DNA from 4 places in the Vibrio gallaecicus genome. Region 3 is predicted to be linked to each of the others. Evidence: predicted binding sites of a transcription regulator. Region 3 holds the regulator's gene; each other region holds the start of a gene.
What was found. Region 3 encodes CRP, which controls carbon source genes, mostly activating them, when cyclic AMP is high. Its sites were predicted from a motif close to TGTGANNNNNNTCACA; they were not measured.
Positions count from the first base shown of each region.

Region 1: a site for CRP is predicted at 2,025-2,040, ahead of ectA (diaminobutyrate acetyltransferase). Genes of this name have one in related genera too.
Region 2: a site for CRP is predicted at 1,378-1,393, ahead of mlc (sugar metabolism global transcriptional regulator Mlc). Genes of this name have one in related genera too.
Region 4: a site for CRP is predicted at 2,268-2,283, ahead of deoD (purine-nucleoside phosphorylase). Genes of this name have one in related genera too.

Region 1 covers NZ_AP025490.1:2,104,167-2,107,829, forward strand. Annotated here, with positions in the region: gene OCU78_RS09075 (ectoine synthase) at 1-80, opposite strand, end outside; gene ectB (diaminobutyrate--2-oxoglutarate transaminase) at 95-1,360, opposite strand; gene ectA (diaminobutyrate acetyltransferase) at 1,380-1,925, opposite strand; gene OCU78_RS09090 (alpha/beta hydrolase) at 2,409-3,509, opposite strand.
Region 2 covers NZ_AP025490.1:1,084,585-1,088,247, reverse strand. Annotated here, with positions in the region: gene mlc (sugar metabolism global transcriptional regulator Mlc) at 85-1,302, opposite strand; gene pyk (pyruvate kinase) at 1,616-3,061, shown strand; gene OCU78_RS04855 (patatin-like phospholipase family protein) at 3,197-3,663, opposite strand, start outside.
Region 3 covers NZ_AP025490.1:2,971,198-2,974,860, forward strand. Annotated here, with positions in the region: gene OCU78_RS13050 (hydrolase) at 1-190, shown strand, start outside; gene OCU78_RS13055 (YheU family protein) at 272-484, shown strand; gene OCU78_RS13060 (phosphoribulokinase) at 631-1,500, shown strand; gene crp (cAMP-activated global transcriptional regulator CRP) at 1,742-2,374, shown strand; gene OCU78_RS13070 (DUF1338 domain-containing protein) at 2,603-3,394, opposite strand; gene astD (succinylglutamate-semialdehyde dehydrogenase) at 3,595-3,663, opposite strand, start outside.
Region 4 covers NZ_AP025491.1:1,801,759-1,805,421, forward strand. Annotated here, with positions in the region: gene OCU78_RS22825 (IS1 family transposase) at 1-1,356, opposite strand, end outside; gene deoD (purine-nucleoside phosphorylase) at 1,444-2,154, opposite strand; gene OCU78_RS22835 (L,D-transpeptidase family protein) at 2,613-3,551, shown strand; gene OCU78_RS22840 (Lpp/OprI family alanine-zipper lipoprotein) at 3,659-3,663, opposite strand, start outside.

The DNA.
Region 1 (3,663 bases), 870 kb from region 3:
AGCATGCGGACACTTTCCCATGTTTCCGACGCTACTCTACGCTCACTATCGCGACACTCATCCAGTGTTCTAACAATCATCTTTCTAATCCTTCTTAAGATGCTTTTTTAAAGTGCTTCGCTACTACTAGCTCTACTGCGTTTTCAAAAATACTCAAGCCTTGCTCTAGCTCAGATTCTGTAATAGTCAGTGGGCAGAAAAACTTCACAACTTCATCGTTTGGTCCCGCTGTTTCGATAATCATGCCATTTTCAAAACATGTCTTCGCGATTGCACTTGCGTACTCGCTGTCATTACATTCAATACCAATCATCATTCCACGGCCTTTCTGCTGTGCAAAAAGATCTGGATGGCGTTTAACATTGCGCTGAATGACTTCTGAAATTTTCGATGAACATGAGGCAATATGCGCTTCAAATTGATTATCAGACCAGTAAAGTTCAATCGCTTTAGCAGCGGTAACGAATGCATGGTTATTCCCACGGAAAGTACCGTTATGCTCACCTGCTTTCCAAATATCCAATTCAGGGGCAAGTAAAACCACGGCCATAGGTAAACCATAACCACCGATAGACTTAGATAACGTCACCATATCGGGTTTAATGCCTGACGGTTCAAAACTGAAGAATGTGCCTGTACGACCACAACCCGCTTGAATGTCATCAACAATCATTAAAATATCATGCGCTTTACAGATTTTATCTAGGCGCTGTAACCACTCATTAGATGCAACGTTCAGCCCGCCTTCACCTTGTACCGTTTCTAGTAAAACAGCGGCTGGCTTATCCATTCCTGCTGAATTATCTGAAAGCATAGTTTCAAACAATTTAAGACCATCAATGTCGGCATAACCTTCAAATGGAATTCGTGTTACTTGGTTTAAGCTCATACCAGCGCCTTGACGGTGGTGTTGGTTACCGGTAGCTGCTAATGCTCCAGCTGTACAACCATGGAAACCATTGGTAAACGCCACAATTGAGCTGCGACCTTTTACTTTTCGAGCAAGTTTAAGTGCTGCTTCTACGGCATTGGTTCCTGTAGGACCTGTAAATTGAACCTTATAGTCCAAACCTCTAGGGTGAAGAATGTCGCGTTGAAGCGCGGTTAAGAAACCAGCCTTTGCTGATGAATGCATGTCTAGACCATGAGTGATGCCATCCATCTCAATGTAGTCCAGCAATGATTGCTTCAGCTCAGGGTTATTGTGTCCGTAATTCAGTGATCCTGCACCAGCAAGGAAATCTAGGTAACGTTCGCCTTTGTCTGTTTCTAGCCAGCAACCTTTCGCTTTTGTAAAAATGACAGGGAAGCTATTTGAGTAAGAACGTACTTTTGATTCTTGCTTGTTAAAAATATCCATGATGAGACCGTTTGGTTTCCTATTTTTTAGAATTGTTTAACGGGATTCGATACAAATATTCCGTATCGTGTTTCCCTTTAAAATGTGTTTTTTCATCTAGAAATGTGCTGACTTCACCCTGCTGATCATTCTCGGCGTCCAGTTTTTTGAACAATGCCCAAGAAGCGGCGTTATCTTCCGTTATTGTCGTTTCAACAGCCGTTACAGTATTAAGAAAGTCTCGTCCGAGTAATTCGCTGAGCATTTTAAAAGCTAGCCCTTTACCTCTGAAACGGGGAGAAACTGCAACTTGCCATACGAATAAAGTATTTGGATCGTCTGGTTTTCTGTAACCAGAAATAAAACCGGCTATTTCACCGTTCGATCTTGCGATGATACAAGTTCGGCTGAAGTGTGATGACTGAAGGAAGTTGCAATATGATGAATTAACATCAAGAGGAGGGCATGCTGCAATGAGACTGAAAACTTCATCACCATCTTCTGCTGATGGCTCAGAAAAGATCCATTTTTCGTTAGGATCTTGCTCTATATCGGGATACATCATCCAAGGTACTGATGTGATCATGTGTAAATACATTTCCTTTGTACTCTAAGCAAATTTCGCCGTTATTAGGCACAGAACTGCTCTTCAAAATCAAAAATACCCGTTTATTAAGCTCAAATTTGAGACCTGAATCACAAAAACAAGCCAGATCGACCTTAAATAATTTAATTAGATCTCTAATCTTTTTATTGAATAAGCATTTAAAAAAGCTAATTACGCGGTATTTTGTTTATAAAAAAGCCCTTAAAAACAGTCAAAAAAGAAAGCAATACACCAACTCTCAGGTCTGAAATTATGGGTATAAAAAAACAAAAACCAGTACAAATAGTGAACCGAGAATGTGACAAATAAACAAGTAAGAGGATGATCAAAGATGGAAGGAAGTTTGGTTAGAGAGAAGATTTTTATAAAAGAAAAGAGACAGACTGTTACGTTTATATTCGCAACAAACTGCCTCCTTCATGTATTTAAGAGTGTCAGATATTTCAATCTAATGTGTATTTGCTACTTTATTTGAGTAATGAAACTATATTTATCTGAATCAGCTTTGGTTACCCAGTGTGCTCCGTTTGCAGGTGCTGAATCCAGAGTAAACAGATAAAAGTCGATGCCCTTATCGCCCATCATTTTTTTGAAATAGGTCGCCTGCTTACGATGGCTTTCGTCAGTATATGGGAAGTCTTTCGCTGTCTTGTCCCCCTGCCCCCAACTATGCACCCCTATTTGTTGGTTTTTCTCGATCGCTTTTGCTGCATTTGAACGAATCAAAGTACGCTGTTTACCTGCTGAAAATAAATCCGTCCCGCCAGAGAAAACAGAACCCGTTGCCGTGACAACCGTGTCCATATCGTTATCTTTAATCAAAAGTCCGGTATACATATTAATGTCATCGTCAGCACTTCCTCCAATATGATTGTTAAATTGCATTTCCATATTGGTTCCTTGGTTCGCTTTCACAATTTCATCCAACTGTAAGTAAGTTGTATAACCCAACGTTGAGTTAATTCTTTCGCCTGTACCATCGTCTGCAAAAACAACTTTATAAAACTTATTGAACGCAAATGAAGTTTGAATGTTGACTTGGTTATCTTTCACTTGTGGGGTCAGTAAAGTTGAGCCTATGCTACCGATGTGCTCTTCAGCTTCCGTGTAGAACTCCACCTGAACTGGTCGCTTCATATCCGATGTAGCGCTACTAATCAATGTGGTTTCATTTGAAACAGAACGAGTGGATTGGCTACATGGGAAGGTCTCAAAGTCTTCTGCGTTTTGATAAATAACACAAGGCTCAGAACCCTCTGCACTTTGTAGGTAAAGATCGACACTTTTACCATTACTGTCCGACAATTTAACGAGTGTCGCTTCGCCTAACGCTTCGGCGAATTTCATACTTGAATAAGTGGTCCCACCATAAGACAAACGCATCACTTCAAGTATTTGTTGGCGTTCACCCACTAACTGAGCCTTAGCTTGCTCGGAAAAGTCATAGTTTGCTAAAGGCTTATCCACTGTACTTGGTTTAGTCGAGCTGCCAGGTGATCCAGAGTTGCATCCAGCGAGAATAATAAGAGGAGTAGCCAGTAAAAGAGTGCGATAAGATTTCATGTGTTTGTCCCAGTTTTGAGTATGGGAGAATTTTATGAGTTAAAAGTGTAATTTACTGTCTTGGTTATGTATGGAAATGTCGTTTACCCCGTTAGAATACAAACCATTAAAGGTGCTCTTAACTTAAGAACTACAAAGCATAAGTACAACAAGG
Region 2 (3,663 bases), 1.4 Mb from region 3:
TTTCTAAAGATAAACTCTAAAAATGTTAAAGCAAATCACAAGAACTCGGCACGCTAAACAATAGTTAGATTTGACTAATACCCGTTAACCTTCAATCACTTTCATTAGCAATTGACCATCGAAAAGTGCTTGTTTAACCAAAGCAGCACCTGGCATTGTCGCTTGCTTATAAAAACGAGACTCTACTAACTCAAGGTCTTGCTGGTAAACAGGTAAAGACTGCTCTTCAATACACTTTTGAATGACAGGAAACAAAACCTCTTTAGCTTGGTTAATTGCACCACCAATCAAGATTTTTTCAGGGTTAAACAGATTAATCACCATCGCTATCGCAGAACCTAAGTATTGACCAAGTTGCTCTATAACTTCAACAGCAAGAGGATCACCTTGTGCAGCAGCTCCGCAAATATTTTCCAAAGAAATTGTTTCTAGCTCACTTAAGCTCGATTGTTCGCCATTTGCAATTCGTTCTGTGACTTGCTCTCGAATCGCTTTGGAGCTTGCAACCGTTTCTAAACAGCCCCGGTTTCCACAATGGCACTGTTTGCCATTCTTATCGATTTGAATATGACCTAGCTCGCCGATGTTACCGTGTCGACCTTGCAATACTCGCCCATCTAAAATAATCCCGGCGCCAAGACCGTGGTGGATCGAGATAAGGACGGAATTTTCATTGTTTTGGGAGTTACCAAATAATTTCTCAGCCAATGCCCACGCTCTTGTGTCATTCGCGATAAAAACCGGTAAACCCGTTTCTTTATAGATTTCAGGACCTAGTGCTAAGTTCTCTACATTATAGTGAGGCATTTGTAGCACTATCCCCTCTTCAGAATTCACTAAACCCGGTAACGTAATTGCAATACTCGTTACTCGATCTAGTTGCTCGGAATAGGTTTGAAAAAATTCATCGATTTCATGAAGAAGGCGAGCCAATACATCATCTTGATCAATTTCATGAATATCAATTTTGGTATCAATTAAAACATCGCCTCCTAATTCATGGAGTGCGATCGTCAAATAGCCTCGCCCAAGGCGCATCGATAAAAATTGCCAGCCCTCATTGTTGGTTTGTAAACCAACTGCAGGGCGACCTCGACTTGTCGCTTCTTGAACTGTAGTTTCATGAATAAGATGCGCTTCAATGAGTTCACGAGTAATTTTGGTAATACTCGCCGGAGCCAACTGACTTTGCTTGGACAAATCGATACGAGAAATGGGACCTTTAAGGTCTATTAGTTTATATACACGACCAGCATTGACCTGTTTGATATGATCAATATGGCCCGGTTGAGCCATGTACATTTTATGCTCCAGAAATCATTAACAAAGCAATTTTTTTACTTTGCGAAGTAATTGTGAAGTCACTTGGTATATCGCCGTGACAGGCATCACGTATATACACGAATCTTTGTGTATCTAGTCAAATAGTTCAATAAAAATTAACACTTTTTCTAACAAATACTGGCTTATTTTTTTAAGTAAAATATCCACACACATACCAATGATAGCTGTATTTCTTTATTATTTTCCTTCGAATTCTCTAATTTGTATGGCCTCTCCAAATAAAATGGGCATTAATGCATATACTTAATTTAGTTGAACACAGGAGACTCCAATGACAGCTGAATTACGAAAAACAAAAATTGTCACAACACTTGGTCCATCAACAGATAAAGACAACGTTCTTGAAGAAATAATCAAAGCAGGTGCAAACGTTGTTCGTATGAACTTTTCTCACGGGACCAGTGAAGATCATATTCTTCGAGCTCAAAAAGTAAGAGCCATAGCTGCAAAATTAGGAACTCAAGTCGCTATCTTAGGGGACTTACAAGGACCAAAAATTCGAGTGTCGACTTTTAAGGATGGCAAAGTTCAGTTAACTATCGGTGATAACTTTACACTTGATAGTAGCCTTGGCTTAGGTGAAGGCACAAATGAGTCGGTAGGACTTGATTATAAAGAACTTCCCAATGATGTTTGTTCCGGGGATGTTTTACTACTGGATGATGGACGTGTTCAGCTGCAAGTCACAGAAGTCGAAGGCTGTAAAGTTCACACTAAAGTTACCATTGGCGGCCCCTTGTCGAACAATAAAGGTATCAATAAAAAAGGTGGTGGGCTTTCTGCTGAAGCGCTGACAGAAAAAGACAAAAGAGATATCGTCACAGCAGCTCAGATCAAGGTGGATTTTTTAGCAATATCTTTCCCAAGAAATGGTGCAGATATGATTTATGCCCGCAAGCTTGCACGTGAAGCGGGTCTTGAAGCGCATTTAGTTGCTAAAGTTGAAAGAGCAGAGACAGTTGCAACTGAAGAGAGTATGGACGACATCATTATGGCTTCAGATGTTGTCATGGTCGCCCGTGGGGACCTTGGAGTTGAAATTGGCGACCCAGAACTTGTTGGGGTTCAAAAGCAGCTTATAAGGCGTGCTAGAGCGCTTAATCGAACTGTCATTACTGCGACACAAATGATGGAATCTATGATGTCCGCGCCCATGCCAACACGAGCAGAAGTGATGGATGTTGCAAACGCAGTATTAGATGGAACCGATGCGGTGATGCTATCAGGTGAAACCGCTGCGGGTGATTACCCAATTGAAACCGTGAAATCGATGGCTGAAGTGTGTGTCGGGGCAGAGAAGATGGCTTCGGTTAATCAATCCAACTACCGAATTGATCGCACGTTTGTCACGGCTGAGGAAACAGTTTCTATGGCAACTATCTATTCAGCAAACCATATGGAAGGAATCAAAGGCGTCGTCACTTTGACTGAATCAGGTAGAACAGCCTTAATGATGTCACGGCTCAGTGCTGACATGCCCATTTATGCTTTATCTCGAAATGAAGAAACACTTAACCGCTGTGCGTTGTATAGAGGCGTCACTCCTATCTATTTTGAGACCGATGAAGATGATAGCTTAGATATTGCTTTATCAACACTTAAGAACCTAAAAAGCAAAAATCACTTGAAGTTTGGTGACCTCGTCATTATTACTCAGGGGGATATTATGGATGTTGCTGGGTCGACAAACTGTATGAGAATCCTTCCCGTCACCTAATGATACTTTAATGTTTATCTTTAACTAAACATCAAGTGCTTACCAGCTAAGTGCTTGATGTTTAAATTCATATATCACTACGCTAAAACTCAAGGTTAGGTCTCACTCATTTACAACTAAGTAATTCACAATTGGCTAATTCTTGTGACTGACTAATGAATAAGCCTCAATAAATCGATACCCTGCTTCCAACCCCAACTGATAATCATGCAATAAGTCCACTTTATCGCTCATTAACGAACTGGATTTCAGAGGCTGACTCGGAGCAATTTGAACAATGTAAGTATCATCCGGCGGGTTATTCAAGAAGTCTTGAGTCAACGAATATGTTTGATAATGTACCATCAACATATCGGCTAAGCCGGAATCAAATTTATCACCCACTAAATGGCTTAAACGGTAGATATCGTCAGCGCCAAATAGCCAGCGTCCACCATTTAATAAATCTAAATTATTCCGTTCTTTTTTTTGTTCTTTGGAACGTGATATCTGCTGTTGAAAAAATGAAGTCCAATCGGTTTTCCATTGTTCAACACGCTGCTGCCAATGACCTTGCACACTGCTGAACGACTCTCTAAACCATTCTAATTCCTCTACAGATA
Region 3 (3,663 bases):
TCATGCTAAAGATGACCCATTCATGACAGATGCCGTGATCCCTAAATTTGTACTTCCAGAAAATATCGATTATCGCCTATTCCAGCATGGTGGCCATGTTGGATTTATCACTGGGAACACCTTAAAACCTCGCTTCTGGCTAGAAGAAGCACTGCCTGCCTACTATGAAAGTATTCAAGATTCGGCATAATGGTTGCCTTATTTTCTTTCGTCATTTCCATGAACCAATAAGGTTCTAACCAAAAGCTGACCGTAAAATAGAGATGTATTTATGATCATTCCATGGCAAGACATTGCACCTGAAACATTAGAAAACCTCGTTAAGGAGTTTGTGCTTCGTGAAGGTACTGATTACGGGGATGTTGAAATTTCTCTACAAAATAAAATTGACCAAGTAAAAAACCAACTGAAGACAGGCGATGCCAATATCGTCTTTTCTGAGTTGCACGAAACTGTTGATATTCAGCTACGTCATACAATGTGAAGTTGAGTTTAAGCAATGAATGGAATCAAAGAACAACAATAAGTAGAGTAACCGTATGGCAGGGAGCTATGCTGCGCTAGCCAGTGAGCCATGTTATAGTGAAAGCGATTGCTAACAAGTAAGTTACTACAAAGACAAGGGTTGTCATGTCCGCTAAACATCCAATTATCGCAGTAACGGGTTCATCAGGAGCCGGTACAACTACAACTTCCGAAGCCTTTAGAAAAATGTTCAATATGATGGACGTAAAGGCAGCATGGGTAGAAGGCGATAGCTTTCACCGCTTCACTCGCCCAGAAATGGATGTAGAGATCCGTAAAGCACGCGAACAAGGAAAGCACATCAGTTACTTTGGCCCACAAGCCAACGACTTTGGAGCACTGGCTGAGTTTTTCCGTAAATATGGTAATGAAGGTACAGGGCAAGTACGCCGCTACCTTCATACTTTTGATGAAGCCGTTCCATATAATCAAATGCCAGGCACTTTCACGCCTTGGCAGGATATTCCTGAAAACTCGGATGTGATGTTCTATGAAGGACTACACGGTGGTGTTGTGGATGGCGACATTAATGCCTCACAACATGTCGATTTATTGATTGGCATGGTACCCATCGTAAACTTAGAGTGGATTCAAAAGTTCGTCCGAGATACTCGCGACCGAGGGCATTCTCGTGAAGCGGTAATGGACTCCATTGTTCGTTCAATGGACGACTATTTGAATTACATTACACCACAATTTTCACGTACTCATATCAACTTCCAACGTGTTCCGACAGTCGATACATCAAACCCTCTGAACGCAAAAGGAATCCCTAGTTTAGATGAAAGCTTCGTAGTCATTCGATTGCGTGGCATTAAAAATGTCGATTTCCCATACCTTTTAGCAATGATTGATGGCTCATTTATGTCGCGACATAATACGCTAGTCGTGCCAGGCGGGAAGATGAGCTTTGCTATGGAGCTCATTGTTAGACCTATCCTTCAACAGCTGATTGAAACTGGAAAAATAGGTTAACAGAACGTCATTTTATCAGGTTACTTTTCATACCGTGATCATGTGCACAATTTTGCGTAAAAAATCGCAGCTTGGTCACGATTAAAATCAAGAAATAGTGACTGAAAAAGGATACTATTTTAGTCCGAAACAAAAGATAGCTTGCAGCACTGAAAAAGTGCTCTTACCCTAAAGCCTAATTTAGGCTTAGCTAATTAATACGGAAAGCAGCAAGCATACCCTGCAGAGGAAGTGAGATATTATGGTTCTAGGTAAACCTCAAACCGATCCAACATTAGAATGGTTTCTGTCACATTGTCATATTCATAAGTACCCTTCTAAAAGCACGCTAATTCACGCTGGTGAAAAAGCGGAAACCTTGTACTACATCGTAAAAGGTTCTGTTGCGGTTCTAATCAAAGATGAAGAAGGTAAGGAGATGATTCTTTCTTACCTAAACCAAGGTGACTTTATTGGTGAGCTTGGTCTATTTGAAGAAGACCAAGAGCGTACTGCTTGGGTTCGTGCTAAATCTCCTTGTGAAGTGGCTGAAATTTCATTTAAGAAATTCCGTCAACTTATCCAAGTGAACCCAGACATCTTAATGCGTCTATCATCTCAAATGGCTAATCGTCTACAAGTGACTAGCCAAAAAGTAGGTGACTTAGCTTTCCTTGACGTGACTGGTCGTATCGCTCAAACGCTACTAAACCTAGCTAAACAGCCAGATGCAATGACTCACCCAGACGGCATGCAAATCAAGATCACTCGTCAAGAGATCGGTCAGATTGTTGGCTGTTCACGTGAGACTGTTGGTCGTATCTTGAAGATGCTAGAAGAGCAGAACTTAATTTCAGCTCACGGTAAGACTATCGTTGTTTACGGTACTCGCTAATTTTTAATCGCTCTAGCTAGCAATTAAAAGCCGAGACAAATATTAAAGCCACCAGCTGCAAAGTTGGTGGCTTTTTCTTTTCTAGGCTCTAGGTTCTAGGTTCTAGGTTCTAGGTTCTAGGTTCTAGGTTCTAGGTTCTAGGTTCTAGGTTCTAGGTTCTAGGTTCTAGGTTCTAGGTTCTAGGTTCTAGGGCTTAGTAATGAAAGCCTCTAGAGAACACAAGTTAGATTAGCTATCTGTACTTTCAAAAATCTTATCGGCAGAAGCCGCAACAAAACCAGTATAGATTTCCCCATTTGCCATCACGTAGCGCTTAGCAAATTCGTAAAAGCCACCCGGGATCATTTCGACACCTTCGGTGAAAGTAACCGCGACTTTATCCGCCATCGTTGAAGATTGTTCAAGAAGCACTTCAGGTGATCCTTTTACTTCTCCACCAGCACTATTGATAGTAAAACCTTCATCTCTCAAGTAGTCATTCACAGACTGAACTTCATCAAACTTATTCAGTTGATTCACACTTACTGTGAAATGGTTTGCCCCATAACCATGTGCCGCAAGCCAAGAAGCGTACTCACTTTCTTTTGCCAACACTTGGAAATCCACAAAGCTTAAATCCCATAGTCGCCCACCAAATAGGAACTCATGACCTTTTAGCTTATTGGTGTCCAATTGCTTCACAAGCTTAGCAACGATTGTTTGTAACTCCGCTGAACACTCTTCAACTTTAAGTTCACTAATGAACACTTTTGGTTGATTTGGATCTGGGTGTTCAAAATGCTTCGCGACTAATTTTTTACTTTCGAAAAGATAATCACCACAAGCTTGATAGCCTAGATCTATAAATGGTTTGGCTAGAGTATCAATGCCAAGCGGGGCTACGTTGAAAGTTCGCAGTGCAATATGGTCGTTGATCAACGCTTCGTCTTCTTTCAACAGCTGCTGAACTTGAGCTGCTGAAGGGCATAAACGTTGAATATAATCGTTCCATAATGAGCTGAATAATAGATCGGGCGTCATGGTGACTCCTTGTCGAGGGTACTAGCAAGCTAGAGATATTGGATTAAGAAGATAAGCTACCGCTTATGCCGCAGCCATTTTGCAATCATTGTCACTGGCAGAAGCTTTCCATGAATAAGCAATCACCAGAGTTTTTATTATTATGACTAGCCTTACATCGAGATAAGGCTAGTATTTAAGCTTTATATTCAGTGATTTATTTAAAGTTCAATACCTGGGCTAAATGTCGCGGGCAGCAATGTCTCTCCACCTTCCATTGAAGCCATTGG
Region 4 (3,663 bases), on a different replicon from region 3:
TAGAAGGGGAAGGATGCCACCCGGTCTCAGTTTACGTCTTGGTTCATTAATGAAGCTGTCGAATAGCAATTGAAAACGTTGCTGATAAAATTCGGTATGCTTGATAGAGGCTTCATTAAACCATTGTTTAGGTTCTGAATTTTTTCCTGCTAGGTAGCAAATGCCTTTTTGGCTTGATTCTTGGTTTGCAATTGCCCAGCGATCTCGCCACCAACTCATATGCACAATATCAATCTTTTCAAAACCAGCACTTTCATCCCATGATAGATCTTCTTCCACATACATTAAGTCAATATTTTGGCTTTGTATACGCGGCAAGCACACGCTAAGAGCGGCAGATCTTAGTAGGGGATCTTGAGGTAAATAGATTGAAACGTGTTTGTCTGCTTTACACATATCAAGCACATGTAAAAAGTGTGCGTAAGATGTATAAGGTGGACGGATTAATGCACCTTTAGATGGGTAAGAGAATGTTGTTAAATTTCCCATAGGGTCTTCAACATTGCCACGGGCAAGAATAGTTTGATACTTCTGCTCGATACGCTCACGCAAGTTTTCTGAAGGTTTGGGTGTTTCTATATTTGCTTCTGAAGAGTGATCACGAGAGACAAATCGTGACGCAGTGTCATACGGGTTATGATCAACTCCGCCCATAGGCTCTTCTGAGTGTGAGTAGTTCACATGCTGGCATAAAATGTATCCAGAATGCGCTTCTCCCGTCGCGATCCACACAACGCCATTATTGCTGTTTGGTTGTAAACGTTGGTAATGCGAAGCAAATTGATAATCTTTTGCATGGTTAACCCAACGAGCATCGATCATTGCCAGCTTACGACGGCAACGGCTCGCAATATGATCCACATGGTCATAGAAGGTTTTTGGGTTAATTTCTAATTTTCGGCAAATTTCACGTACGGAATAACCCATGAACAATAAGCCCATAAGATTTTCTTGAAATAGAAGCTTTTTATTGGAACCTGACCATTTATCAACAAACGTTGATTGGCAGCATTTGCAGCGGTATCGCTGGCGGTCACCGCTATAACCAAAGGCATGGTATAGGTGTTTATGGGTGTGTACTGAAAGACCAAAGCTTTCACAATCATTATTGCGACAAGCAGGGAGTCCATCACTATGAAGCTGACGTAAACGATGTAATTCGTTTAGAACTTCACGATTGTTAAGTAAGGGGGGGAACGCACCACATTCACGACAAACCATCGCTGGACGCTTAGGGTTCGCATGTTGCAAAACATAACGTTTTGCATCGCTCAAGCCAAAGTTGTTACACGCCAATGTTTTACAAAAGTTGAGTTGTAAACCATCCGCATCTTTTGGCAGCTCGCCGTTAGACACGATCGCCCCCTCGGGATTATCTGGGCAGCTAAGCGAACTTAGCTGCTGGGTATTTCTTTTCAATTAACTATTTCTATCAATAATTAATTAGATGTTAATTGCAGTTTCTAGTGCAACTTTCATCATGTCGTTGAACGACTTTTGACGCTCTTCAGAGCTTAGTTTTTCGCCACGGATGATGTGGTCAGAAACTGTTAGGATAGTCAGTGCTTTAGCACCTAGATCTGCAGCAACACCGTAGATACCAGCCGCTTCCATATCAACACCTAGGATGCCTAGTTTTTCCATTTTGCCGAATAAATCAGCTTCAGGAGTGTAGAAAAGGTCTGCAGAGAATACGTTACCTATTTTTACAGGAACTTCTTGTGAACGAGCTTGTTTTACTGCTTCTTCAAGAAGACCGTAATCAGCAATTGCCGCGAAATCGTGGTTGTTGAAACGGATACGGTTTACTTTAGAGTCAGTAGATGCACCCATACCGATAACAACGTCCATTAATTTAACGTCGTCACGTACTGCACCACAGCTACCTACGCGAATAACGTTTTTAACGCCAAACTCAGCGATAAGCTCGTGTACATAGATGCAGCATGATGGGATACCCATGCCGTGACCCATAACAGAAACTTTTTTGCCTTTGTAAGTACCGGTGTAACCGAACATGTTACGAACATCACAAACTTGCTTTACATCATCAAGGAACGTTTCTGCAATGTATTTTGCGCGAAGCGGGTCACCAGGCATAAGAACCGTTTCAGCGAAATCACCAAGTTGTGCATTAATGTGAGGGGTTGCCATTGTCGTTCTCCAAAGTTAAACGGTAATTTACGGAACAGGTTTGTAAATTACCAATTCTGTTGAATTGAATTCGTTCTGTTGAAGCAATATTAGCGAGTTAAATAAGGGTTCCTTGAGAGCTTTGTCACAGAATGAGTTCAGCTATTGAATTTTATGATTATTGATAACCAAATATGTTGAAACTTTATGGGCAATCGTTTTTGTTACCCATATTCTCTATTTTACAATGTGAATAGGTGCATATGATTGCATTTCCATTACTCATATAGACCACTTATCGAGTTAAATACAGCCATCTCGAAGAAGAAAGTCAGAAGAAGTAAGTGATTTCTTAGTTGTAATAAATACGAAACTGAACGGAAATTATGCATGGGGCATGTATATCAATCATTCTGGTTGTTGATACTTATAAACATAGATAATCTAAACTCTAAATATAGAGTTATTTAGGAAATACTATGCCTTGCGAGTTTAAGCGACCAATATTCAATAATATTAAAGGAAGATTGAAAGTACTGACTCTCGCTTTAGGGCTCTGTTCTTCTCACTTACTTGCAGCAACTTTCCCATTGCCAACAGACGAAAGCCGCGTTGTCGGGCGGATTCAACTACATGAAGTGGTGAAAGGTGAAACGCTCGCAGAGATAGCTAAGAAGTATGACGTCGGTTTTTTATCGTTAATGGCGGCGAATAAAGGCATTGATCCCTTTCTTCCAAATGAAGGATATGTGCTAAGTATCCCGACTCGATTCATTCTGCCTAACACTCTCCGTGAAGGTATTGTCATCAACCTTGCCGAACTTCGTTTGTACTATTTTGAACCTGAAAAAAATCAAGTGCATGTGTTTCCGGTCGGAATCGGAAGAGTTGGGCGTGATACACCTGAAATGACAACAAAAATAAGCCAAAAAAGACCCAACCCAACCTGGACGCCGCCTAAATCGATTCGAGCTGAATATTTAGAAAAAGGGATAGAACTTCCACCAGTTGTGCCTGCGGGTCCTGAAAACCCATTGGGTCAATATGCTTTACGACTCGCCTATGGCGCAGGTGACTATCTTATCCATGGTACTAATAAAGATTTCGGTATAGGACTTAGGGTCAGCTCTGGTTGCATTAGGATGGAACCGAAAGATATTGAATGGTTATTTGAAAAAGTGCACAAAGGCGAGAAGGTGACGATTATTAATGAGCCGATAAAAATTGCTCTTGAGCCTGATAGAAGTGTGTTTATTGAGGCGCATGAACCTTTGACACGTAGTGACGGATCACAAAAAGCTCTAAATGTACCTGTTGAATTAGAGTGGTGGCTACAGGATGCTCAATTGTCTGACTCTAAAGCAAAAGCCGTCATTTTTGCGCAAAATGGTGTACCTGTTGAAATTGTTTCACCTTAGCTTTGCCTTCCATCAATCAACACGCATAAAAAAGCCGTTTATCCTTACTAAGGGTAAACGGCGATAGTCAGTAAAATTAATCGGTTATGTATTATCGATTTACTTAACTATT